One region of the Anaerostipes faecis genome, then DNA from elsewhere that is predicted to be linked to it. Evidence: riboswitches for the same ligand, from Rfam matches in the RefSeq annotation. Region 1 holds a riboswitch; the other holds the start of a gene.
What was found. Region 1 has a riboswitch for cyclic di-GMP ahead of QGT46_RS03580 (hypothetical protein). Riboswitches for the same ligand answer to the same signal wherever they lie in the genome.
Positions count from the first base shown of each region.

Region 2: it holds a riboswitch for cyclic di-GMP, as region 1 does, so the genes downstream of both, sfsA (DNA/RNA nuclease SfsA) here and QGT46_RS03580 (hypothetical protein) in region 1, are expected to answer to the same signal.

Region 1 is NZ_CAJSYK010000003.1:70,141-76,298, forward strand. Features, by position in the region: gene QGT46_RS03570 (energy-coupling factor transporter ATPase) at 1-362, opposite strand, end outside; gene QGT46_RS03575 (energy-coupling factor transporter ATPase) at 347-1,198, opposite strand; cyclic di-GMP riboswitch class I at 1,267-1,341, shown strand; gene QGT46_RS03580 (hypothetical protein) at 1,533-1,748, shown strand; gene QGT46_RS03585 (hypothetical protein) at 1,918-2,175, shown strand; gene QGT46_RS03590 (hypothetical protein) at 2,138-2,929, shown strand; gene QGT46_RS03595 (HPr family phosphocarrier protein) at 3,006-3,242, opposite strand; gene QGT46_RS03600 (xylulokinase) at 3,256-4,818, opposite strand; gene QGT46_RS17195 (zinc-binding dehydrogenase) at 5,038-6,087, shown strand.
Region 2 is NZ_CAJSYK010000010.1:46,308-52,465, forward strand. Features, by position in the region: gene QGT46_RS08495 (NAD(P)/FAD-dependent oxidoreductase) at 1-1,150, shown strand, start outside; gene QGT46_RS08500 (VOC family protein) at 1,147-1,617, shown strand; gene QGT46_RS08505 (PHP domain-containing protein) at 1,647-2,552, opposite strand; gene QGT46_RS08510 (hypothetical protein) at 2,668-3,030, shown strand; gene QGT46_RS08515 (ABC transporter permease) at 3,033-3,833, opposite strand; gene QGT46_RS08520 (ABC transporter ATP-binding protein) at 3,826-4,587, opposite strand; cyclic di-GMP riboswitch class I at 4,724-4,778, shown strand; gene sfsA (DNA/RNA nuclease SfsA) at 4,877-5,572, shown strand; gene QGT46_RS08530 (MFS transporter) at 5,642-6,158, opposite strand, start outside.

The DNA of each region.
Region 1 (6,158 bases):
TCTTCGGCTTCTTCTTTGGAGGCCCCAAAGTTCAAAGGACCGAAACAGACATCCTCCAGTATGGTCGTCTCAAACAGCTGGTGTTCCGGATACTGAAAGCAGAGGCCAACCTTTCCCCGAAGACTCTTGATATTATAATCCTCGGCATGGATATTCTTTCCCTCAAAATATACCCGTCCTTTTGTAGGTTCCATGAGCCCGTTCAGATGCTGGATCAGCGTAGACTTACCCGATCCCGTGTGTCCGATGATGCCGATAAACTCTCCCTCTCCGATCTCTAAATCTACATCGATCAGCGCGGGCTTTTTTATATCCGAATTATCTTCATATATATAACTTACTTTCTCTAAACTAATTGACATAACTCTTCCACCAGTTCTTCCCTTGTCGTTACCGCATCGGAAAGCCTGATTCCCTCCTTTTTAAGCTCATAGGCAAGCTCTGCGGCAAATGGCACCTCAAGCCCGTACCCTTTCAGCTCCTCTACATGTGCAAAGACTTCCTTTGGCTTTCCGCTCATCACGACCTTTCCCTGATCCATGACAAACACTCTGTCAGCCAGCAGTACTTCTTCCATATCATGTGTGATCAGAATGATCGTGATCTCTTTTTCCCTGTTCAGCTCCCCTGCAAGAGACAGAACATCCTGTCGTCCCCTGGGGTCCAGCATCGCAGTGGGCTCGTCCAAAATTATACATTCGGGTTCCATGGCCATGATCCCTGCAATGGCCACGCGCTGTTTCTGCCCGCCGGATAAATGATTGGGGCTTGCGCTGCGGTAAGCAGTCATCCCGACGCCCTCCAATGCCCCTGCCACGCGGCTCCAGATGTCTTTTGTGGGCACGCCGATATTTTCCGGGCCAAAGGCTACATCTTCTTCCACCACAGAACCGACAATCTGGTTGTCCGGGTTTTGAAATACAATGCCTGCACTTTGACGGATCTTCAGGAGCTTTTCATGGTCTCTTGTATCCATACTCTTTAAATAGACAGAACCGGATGTGGGCTGGAGCAGTCCGTTGATATGTTTTGCCAGGGAAGATTTGCCGGAGCCGTTGTGTCCCAGAATGGCAATGAACTCCCCCCTTTCCACCGACATATCCACACCATTTACGGCATTGACGGTCTGATTTTCCTCTTCCTTTTCCCCGTAAGTTATATATTGATGAATTAAATCTTTGATCTGTAATATTGACATTGGTTTCTCCTTTGACATATGCTCCATTATATCAATAAAATGGGCTGGAAACAATAGGTATTCATTGACATTACTGCGGGTAAATCCCGTGACGCAAAGCCAAGGGCCTAAACCATGAGATGGTATGACAGCCGGCTGCTCCATTTTACCTATCGGACATCATTTATATTTGATCTGACTGTCCTGTCAATGGATCTTACACTGCACTCTTTTCGTGCAGTTTACCTTACATTGTATACTTTATAGATAAAATAGACTCCGGCAGTATTCTGCCGGAGTTTTTTTCGTTTACATACTGTATATTTAGTTTTATATCATGAAAGGGGGAATCATTATGAGGCGATACAAAAGGCACACCATCCTGCTGGCGGCAACGCTTCTGGCATTTATTTTAGCAATGCTCGGCAATTTAAGCTATGCAGCCGATGAAACAAAAGACAATAAAGAGGCCGTTCAAGCCTCTTCTGCATCAGAGACACAGAGTAAAATCACAGAGACGGCATCTTCAGACACACAGTCACAGACAGAAGTCCCAGCCACCGGACGCTAACTCTGCTGTTCCTGCATCCGGCAACACTGCCGCTGACAGTTCGACGGAATCAAAAAAGAAAAAATCTGTTTCCAATGAAAATTCAGGTATACTGATCGAAGACTCTAATCTGTATGCCCAGGGTACGTCTATTCTAATAAAGAAGGACACCGGCGGAAAAAATAAAGCCGTGGAATCCAATGTCAGCATTGTCATCCAGAATGTACAGGTATCTTCCGTGTACGGGGGCGGTTATGCCATTGCTTCCAAAGGCAATGCAAGTGCTAATGTATCCGGTTCCATTTCCTGTACGCTGGAAAACGTCGATGTAAGTGAAGTCTATGCAGGCGGCTCTGTCGCTCTGAAAATCATAAATTCTGTCTCCCCGGTAGCCGAACAATGGGGCAATCTTGTGGCTGCCGCCTTTAAACGGCGGAGGTTCCGCTAACGGTTCCGGCTCTATTGCCATTGAGAAGCCTTCCGGGATGCCTGGCATCACCGTGGAGAATTATGAAGCCGACGCTCTTCTCACTGAGGAGGATGCACAGAAAATTGCAGCCGGAAGCACTATTGAGATTGCTTTAAAATCAGAGCCGGTATCTGCTCCTCCGAAACAAGCACAGAACCTTCTGAATAAGGAGATGGAACGTACTATTCTTCTGGATATTAATCTGTTAAAGATGACAGACGGCGTACCAGAAAGAATCCCTACCGTGGATTCTCCACTCACACTCACCTTTGATGTGCCGGAAAAATACCGCAATGAGACGCGGGAATTCTTTGTGATCCGTCTTCACGAACAGGCTGACGGAACATACTCTGCATCCACTTTAAAAGACTTAAACCCTGAGCCTGATAAAGTTACAATTGAAACTGACCGGTTTTCCGTATATTCTCTGGTCTACAAGAATGCACAAGATTCCTCACCCTCAACAACAGAACACAATACTGAAATTTCTTCCACTGAGAAAAATAAGACCACTTCCAAACAGAAACAGACATCCATAGGCAGGCGAAATACCTCCTCCCGCCACACAAGCTCTAAGAAAGGTACGAAAGCTTCAACGCACAACAGCACTGTATCCTATAAAGATACAGCGTCCACCGGAGATCAGAAGTATGATATCTCATCCTTGTTGATCCTCCTTTCAGGAAGCCTTATCTGTGCGGGCATGCTGCTCACAAGACATTTAAGAAGATGATCTTAGGCTCCTTATACTACAAAGAAGTCCAGGATTTTTCCTGGACTTCTTTATGATTACTGTCATATAGATTGTTTTATCCAATGATATACTCATCTATTTCTTCTAGAAATTTCCCGTAATCACTTTTCTCCGGTTCAATCTGAAGTTCTAATGGATGGGAAATATTTAAGCTGAAAATTCCTAAGATCGATTTTGCATTAATCACATATCTGTCTGACTTTAAATCTACACTTCCATCATATCTGCCGGCAGCTGCGGCAAACGTTTTTACATCCTCTACAGTATCTAATTGAATCGTTTTTTTAACCATAATTTTACTCCCTTTATTTTCTCAGTTCGCCTATTGTTTCTTTTAAACTCTTTAAATCTTGATCTAAGCTCTGATACATTTCTACATAATATGGATACAGCCTGTCATAAGCTTCTTCCCATTCTTTCACCGGCTGAATTATTTCTTTTACTTTTACGATTTTTTCGGCTGCCTTTGTAAGGTCCGGAAATACTCCAACTTTTCGTCCAACAATGAATGCGTCTCCCACCGGAACATCCCCTGATTTTTCGTCTAATAAATATACAGGAATATGAAGCATGGATGCCTTTATCTGAGCCCATGTACGGCTTTTTGCTCCGCCACCGCAAATTCGTAAACAATCAACGGCCGCCCCTGATTTTTTTACTGTTTCAAATACATGGCGAACAGCGTATGCTGTACCTTCAAATACAGAACGTGTCAAATCTGCTCTGGTCATATCCATTCCCATTCCGATAAACATACCTCTTGCATATTCATTCCACAACGGCGCTCTTTCTCCTAGCAAATATGGGAAGAATATCACACCATTTGATCCTGGTTCTGACTCCAATGCCAACTCATTTAAGTATGAATAAATATTTTTATTGTTTGCTTCGGCGTATGCTCTTTCTTCTGCTGCAAAAGTGTCAATAAACCATTTTAACGCCGCTCCACTTGTCTGAATTGGTGCATCAAATACCCATGGCATTCCATCAACTGCACAAGGTCTCGTAACAACCGGTACATCCGGCGCACTCTTAACATCACTTCCAATGAAAACGAGAGATGTTGTTCCAGATGACTCCCCACATTCCCCAAGACGACTGATTCCTGTTGCATGCATAGATGCCATAGCATCACTACATCCTGCAATGACTGGAACCCCTTCCTTTAATCCAGTTTCTTTGGCTGCTTCCTCTGTGACAAATCCGATAATTTCATCTACTAACTTTAATTCAGGAAGCATTGCTTCCAAATCAACACCAATGACATCTCCTATCTCCTTTGACCACTCCATTTTACTGATATCGAGACATTGCGTTCTTGTTGCCTGGTCAATATCAGATGTCATTTTTCCAGTCAGTTTATAGTTAATATAAGAACTTGCCTGTAAAAAATATTTTGTCTTTGCAAAAAGTTCCGGCTCATGGTTTTTAAACCATAAAATTTTGTTCGGAAGAAAGGCCACCGCCGGCTGTCCCCCTACAATACGGACAAATTTATCACTTCCTATGGTATCAACTATGTAATGCAATTCTTCTGCTGAGCGATTGTCCTGATACGTTAAAGCATTTCTGAGCGGTGTTCCATTTTCATCCAATGGAAGCATTGTAACTGTATGTGAACTAATGGAAATTCCTCTGATTTTCTTTATAACCTCAGATCCTGCCTGTTCTCCCAGACTTTTGAATATAGCAACTGTATTGCTCCACCACTCGTTTGCATCTTGTTCCTGCATGTCCGGACCAGGTACCAGAAATTTACTTGGTCTGCCTGCCTCTGCAACAACATCTCCATCTTCACTAAGTATAATCGCTTTCATATTTGTTGTTCCGCAATCCATACCTAATAAATAATTATCCGCTTTTTTCATTCCGCTTCCTCCAATGGTATTTAAGACTTTATATTGATTAACGTAAGAATAACAAATTTATTCTTCACACTCAAAAGGTCTTTTTCCTCATTTAAACGGAAATATTTCAGATACCATTTGCCGCAATATAACGGCAATAACGTGTTTGTTTTCTTCTGTTTTTATTCATTATACTAGAGTTGTAAGAAGGTATAACAAATAAAGAAGGGAGACTTACTTATGAAAATGAAAGCAGCATTAATGTATGGACCAAGCGATATTCGCGTTGAGGAAACAGACAAACCTATTTGTCCTGAAGATGGTCTGATTTTAAAGGTCATGTCCGTAGGTTTATGCGGATCCGATATCCGAAACTTAACAACTGATTCCAGAAAAGGAAACTACCCTTTTATCTATGGACACGAAATTGTAGGTTTTGTTGATGAAATCGGGGAAGAGGAAAAAAAATATAAAGTAGGCGACCGCCTGTTTTTATTCCCGGGAACCTATTGTATGGAATGTGATGAATGCATCAGCGGTCACAGTGAAAATTGTTCAAACACCGAGGTTGCAAAACTTGCAGGTACCGGAGGATTTGCCCAGTATGTTTCTGTATCCGGCGAAAAGATCCGAAGAGGAGGTATTTATGAGATTCCCGATGACGTATCTTTTGATGCCGCAAGTCTCGGAGAACCTTTAACTTCCGTATTTGCATGTCTGGAAAATGTAAAGGTTGAATATCCTGACACCTTAGTCATCATCGGTGCCGGTCCTATTGGATGTTTCATGGCGCAGTTAGCTAAAATCCGCGGTGCACAGAAAGTTATTATGATTGATTTAAATGATACCCGTCTGGAAATGGCCAAAGGCTTTGGAGTGGACATCACAATCAATAGTTCAAAAGAAGATCCCATTGAAGCAGTTCAAAAGCTTACAGGTGGAAAAGGAGCCGATAAAGTAATTTCCGCCACACCTGCAAACGCAACACAAACACAGAGTATCCATATGGTACGAAAAGGCGGTTTGGCTGTTTTCTTTGGCGGCGTTCCAAAAGGCTCTATGACCGAATTAGATTGTAATTTGATCCATTATAACAATATCTGGATTAAAGGTCACTTTGGCGCTTCCTACAGCCAGTCAAAACGCGCATTCCAACTTGCAATTTCTTCATCATTTCCAACAGAGAAATTTATTACACACATCCTTCCATTAGATAAGATCAATGAAGGAATTCAACTTACGCGTACGGGTGAAGCAATTAAAGTGGTTCTTCATCCATTTGACAACTAACATCGTATTGGTGATGCTCTTTTTTTGCTCTTCAGACAGAACAAAGTTGTCAAGCCCCTCCTTCAAGAGGG
Region 2 (6,158 bases), on a different contig from region 1:
GCCGCAGATCCTTGGCTACGAAAAGACAGAACAGCTGTTGAAAGAATCTGATCAGATCTATTTGAAATTTGGGGCGGACACAAAAGTGTACGGACTGAATGAAGAAAAAGAAATTGCCAGGATCAGAAAAAAGGCAATTAAAGCCAATCTGAAATTAATCGAGTGTCCGATCCGGCATCTGGGCACGGAAGAGGGGTATAAGATATACCAAAGGCTTCAGGAACACCTGCTTGGTGCCGGAGTCAGGATAGAATTTAACACCATGGTTGAAAATATCATGACTGCAGAAGGACGGGTGCAGGGTGTTGTCACCGATAAAGGAGATACTTTCTATGCAGAGGAAATTGTAGCCGCCGTGGGCAGGGAAGGATCTGAATGGCTCAGCAACCTGTGCAGGGAACACGAGATTGAGACTGAGGTGGGAACGGTAGATGTAGGCGTCAGAGTGGAAGTCCGGGATGAAATCATGGAAGAACTGAACAAGAGCCTGTACGAGGCAAAGCTGGTATATTATACGCCGACCTTTGACGACAAGGTTCGTGTGTTCTGTACCAATCCTTCAGGGGAAGTGGCTACAGAATATTATGAGGACGGACTCGCTGTGGTAAATGGCCATGCATATAAGGCAGAAAAATATAAGACGAAGAATACAAATTTTGCAATTCTTGTATCGAAAAATTTCACGAAGCCGTTTAAAGAGCCTATCCAGTACGGGAAACACATCGCACAGCTGAGCAATATGCTCTGTGACGGAAAGATTCTTGTCCAGAGGTTCGGGGATTTTGTCAGAGGACGCAGGACGACGGAGGAACGCCTTCTCAGAAATAACATTACGCCGACTTTAAAAGACGCGGTGCCCGGGGATCTGTCATTGGTATTTCCTTACAGAATCATGAAAGCGATTGAAGAGATGATCTATGCACTGGATCAGGTGACGCCGGGGATGGCCAGCGATGAAACGCTGCTCTATGGAGTGGAAGTAAAATTTTATTCCAATAAAGTCGTCACAGACCAGTCGTTTGAAACCAACATCAAAGGCCTTCGGGCGATCGGTGATGGAGCCTCCGTTACAAGAGGCCTTCAGCAGGCATCGGCTAACGGACTCAGCGTTGCCAGGAGTATTTTAAAGACGAAGGGAGTTTTTATATGAAATATATATGTACAGTCTTATCCGTATCAGATATTAATAAATCCAGAAAGTTTTATGAGGATTTATTCGGATTGGAGCTTTATCAGGATTACGGTATCAATATATCCTTCACCTGCGGTCTTTCACTGCAGCAGAACTTTGACTGGCTGGTGAACATTCCAAAAGAGAGAGTTCAGAAAAAAACAAATAACATTGAAATCTGTTTTGAAGAAGAGGATTTTGATGGATTCTTGAAAAGGCTGAAAACTTTCACGGATATTGAGTGTTTGGGGGATGTGATTGAGCATGGCTGGGGACAGCGTGTCGTCAGGTTTTATGATCTGGACGGGCATCTCATCGAGGTGGGAGAGTCAATGAAGATGGTGATCACCCGATTCCTGAATTCGGGGCTGACTATGGAAGAGATTTCAGTGAAGATGGATGCTTCAGCAGAAGATCTGCAAAAATTATTAGACAATGAAGAATGATATTTTGAAAACAAAAAAAGCAGGTCCCTCTATTGTGGGGTACCTGCTTCTGCTTCTTCAGATTCTTCGGTTTCTTTCCGGCAGGAAGAATGAAGGTATGCTTCATTGGCAGCCTTGCCCGCTGCTGTCAGACGTTCCAGTCCTTCTTCCGAGCAAAGGAAAGAACCGATCGGATAAGGTGTCTTTGTATATATGCCGTGGAAATCCGTGCCGCCGGTCATAAATAAGTCATGTTCTTTGGCCAGGGATCTGATATGATCCATGGTCCGCTCATCATTTCTCGGATGATTCAGTTCGATACCGTCAATGAGTTTTTCTTCAATGAGCATTTCCATGAGCATGGGATTTTTGTATTCTCCCGGATGAGCCAGAACGACAATGCCGCCGCAGGAACGGATCAGACTTACTGCTTCATGGGTTGTCATATCTTTCTGGGGCAGCTTGTATTTAGAACCGGATGAAAAAAGCTCTCTGTGGAGTTCTCCAATAGGGGTTCCTGTATATCCCAAAGAAGCCAGGACCTGCATCATATGTACTTCGTACAGGGTGGTACTTTCACGGGCGGCCTCAAAGAGCTGTTCTTTTGTGATCGGATAATCTTCCATGATTTTTTCGTACATGGCAAGCTTCGTCTGCCGCTGATATTCCAGATACCGGTCAAGTTTTCTCTGAAGTTTCTTTACATCGGCGGGATAGTAGCAGAGAAGGTGAGGTTTTGTATCTGAAGCCTCGTGGACAGAGTTGATCTCGACTCCGGGGATGACATTGATCCCAAGTTCTTCTCCGAGAGCAAGCACAGCGGGAATAGAGTGGGTGGAATTGTGGTCTGTTACGGCGATATAATCCAGGCCGACGCGTTTCGCCTGGGAGATCAGCTGGTCGACGTTTAAAGCGCCGTCGGACAGCACAGTATGTGAATGAAGATCTGCTTTCATTTTTAAATTCCTCCTAGTAATTTGGCTGATTATATTATATCATGAAGATAAGCAGATTTAACAGAAATACTTATAAAATAAAAGACTGATCAGGCAGAAAAAGGGGGCTATCGATATGAATTTAGAAGATTTTTATAGAGGAAGAGACGAAGATTATCCGGTAATCATCGGAAGATTTATGGGAAATGAGAATCTTTTAAAAAAGTTTGTCAAGAATTTTGCGGATGATCCAACCTATGGACGGCTTTGCGAAGCGAGATACGCTTTCATTTTCAGAAAATATTTTGAGGTATTCGGACGACATACTGTGATCAAGGAAGTGAGCCAAAAGATCGGAAGAACAGATATCATCTATGACTATGACAAGCAGGTATTGGTGAACAATCTGGAAGGACTGAGTATGAACAATAATGATATGAGATCATCGGAAATCAACGGGCAAAGATCGTTTGATTTCCTTTGGTCTCATTTGTTTTAGGATCAGATTTTTCTCTGATACATTTTCTTTATAAATCCGGTCAGGGCGTACAGAAGCATAGCGATGATGCATAAGATAACGATAGACATTAGTACCCAATCCATTTTAAATACCTGGCTTCCGTAGATGATCAGGTATCCAAGGCCGGAGCGCGCGGCCAAAAATTCTCCGATGATCACACCTACAAGAGAAAGTCCGATATTTACGTTCATAATGCTCAAAAGCAGCGGAATACAGCTTGGTATGACTGCCATGGTCAGGCAGTCTTTTTTGGTTCCTCCGAGAGTCCGGATGAGAGTCAGACGCTCCTTATCTACGTGGAGAAATCCACTGTATAAATTCAGGATGCTTCCGAAAACCGCAATGGAGATCGCGGTGATAATGATGGTTTTCATATTGTTTCCGAGCCAGACGATCAGGATCGGAGCAAGAGCTGATTTCGGGAGACTGTTTAAGACTACAAGGTATGGGTCAATGATCCTGGCAGCCGTGGGGAACCACCATAATATGGTTGCGATCAGCACTGAAAATAAAGTGATCAGCGCAAAGCTTACGAGCGTTTCGGCCAGAGTCACCCCGATATGAAGAAAGATGGAATGGTCTATTACCATGCCGTAAAAACACCGGATGATCCTGCTTGGACTGCTGAAAATAAATCCGTTCAGTATATTCTTTGAAACCGCAGTTTCCCAGGCAAATAAAAGAAGGAGAAGCAGAAGGACCTGGGCAACCCGGATCCAATATTTTTTCCGTTGTATTTGGTTTAAATACTCGGACTGTTCTTTAGAAATTGGATCAGTCATTGATTTCCCTCCATAATTGATTAAAATAATCTTTGAACTCCACTGCATTTCTTGCAGCCTGCGGTGTTTTTTTTCCACAGGTAAGGTGAATAGGCACAATGGTCTTGACAGTTCCCGGACGTTTGGACAGCACAATGACACGGTCGGCCATACTGATCGCCTCAGAAAGATCATGGGTAACGAGGAGAGCTGTTTTTTTCTTTTCTTTTATGATGGTGCCTATATCATCGGATACCTGGAGTCTTGTCTGGTAGTCCAATGCAGAAAATGGTTCATCCAGGAGAAGTATATCCGGGGACAGGGCGAGAGTACGGATCAGAGCAGCCCTCTGGCGCATACCTCCGGAAAGCTGGCTGGGATAAGAATTCTTAAAGTCTTTGAGTCCGTAAAGTTCCAACAGCCGGTCAACTTTATCAAATGCCTCCGGATCTTTGATATTTTGTATCTTGAGTCCCAGAGTAACATTTTCATAAATAGTGCGCCAGGGGAGAAGCTGATCCTTCTGGAGCATATATCCGATATGGTCGGTGGACTCCTCGATCGGCGTGCCGTTGATCTTGATGGTGCCGCCGGACAGGGGAAGAAGCTTTGCAATTAAATGCAGCATAGTAGATTTTCCGCATCCGCTCGGGCCTACTACCGCAACGAATTCACCGCTTAATACATCAAAAGTGACTGAGGAAAGAGCCGTAGTTTCTTGCTTCAGATTATGGTAAGAGTAGGAAACCTGCTCTAAGGAAAGGGCAGTGGTCATTCTTATATCTCCTTTCTTGGGGGATTATAGTATAGATTATGCTGGAAAGAAAAAAGGTGATATTAATCCTTGATATAAGAGAGAACAGCAGACAATAATTAAAGTGTAGACGAAAGTGGTTTGTCTCGGACAATTTCATATTCATCGGTAAAACTGTCGAAAGGCAGTGACACAAAGCCAAGGCTCTCAAAGATTGAGGGTTTGGGGAGTTGAAGTGGGCTTGCCCACTGTGTCCTTGACATCAAATCTTCCAAAAGTTATCATTATGGGCGGATAAGGAGATAACAACATGCATTATGATCATATCATTTCAGGTACATTCTTAAAACGCCCCAACCGGTTTATAGCCATTGTCCTCATCGGAGGACAGGAGGAAGAGGCACACGTAAAGAATACGGGAAGATGCAGGGAACTGCTGATACCAGGAGCCAGGGTTTATCTTCAGCGGCATAACGACCCGAAGCGAAAAACAAAATATTCACTGATCGGTGTGAACAAAGGAAGTCTGATGATCAATATGGATTCACAGGCTCCTAATAAAGCTGTGGAAGAATGGCTGAGAAAGGGAGGAATCTTTCCTTATATAAAAGAGATCAAGGCGGAAAGGAAGTATGGAAATTCCAGATTTGATTTCTTTATCAGAGGAGGAGAACTCATGACGGAAACCAGAGAGGTCTTTGCCGAAGTAAAAGGAGTGACCCTGGAAGAGGATGGAACAGCATGGTTTCCGGATGCCCCTACGGAACGGGGAGTCAAGCATATAGAGGAGCTCATACACTGTGCAAAGGAGGGGTATGAGGCATATATCATCTTTGTCATTCAGATGAAAGGAGTGCATTGTTTCAGGCCCAACGACCGCACCCACAGGGCATTTGGGGATACTCTGAGGAGAGCAGCGGATTCTGGAGTACAGGTACTTGCATTGGACTGCCTTGTAACAAAAGACACAATGGAAATCGATAAAAAAATCCCGGTGATTCTGTAAACAGACCACCGGATCAGGAAGAGGAAGCAGACAATTTTGTTGCTGCCTCCTCTTATTATATCAAGTTTTTTATTCAGCAGCTGGTTCTGCCAGGGAAATTGTCCGGAATATTTTTCTGGATTTCCAGGAGATCAGACAGCAGATCAGACAAGCGCCGTAGACCGCAAAATAAGACTGGCCCTTTAAAACGTCAAACAGGACTCCATATACGGCCTGCCCCAGAGGCTGGGAACACATGGACAGTGCCATAATACAGGAGATGACTTTGCCGATCAGATGGTGCGGTGTCAGAATCTGTACAAATGAGAGCATCTGTACGGTAAACATTGTGGAGCAGACCATCATAAAGAAACTGCACAGGGTGATCACAATGTAGGCTGCCATTGGAAGAATATCCAGATTCAGCACGAGTCCGATCGGGAGGAGGGCTGCTCCGCTGAGCAAAAGCAGAACATGGACACCCTGGATATTCAGCCGTTTTGCAAAGACTCCGGTGAGAATGCCGCCCAAAAGGCCTCCGAGGGCTAAGGCTCCCTGAGCATATCCATAAAGCTGGCTGGACATATGGAGAAACTGCGTGATGATC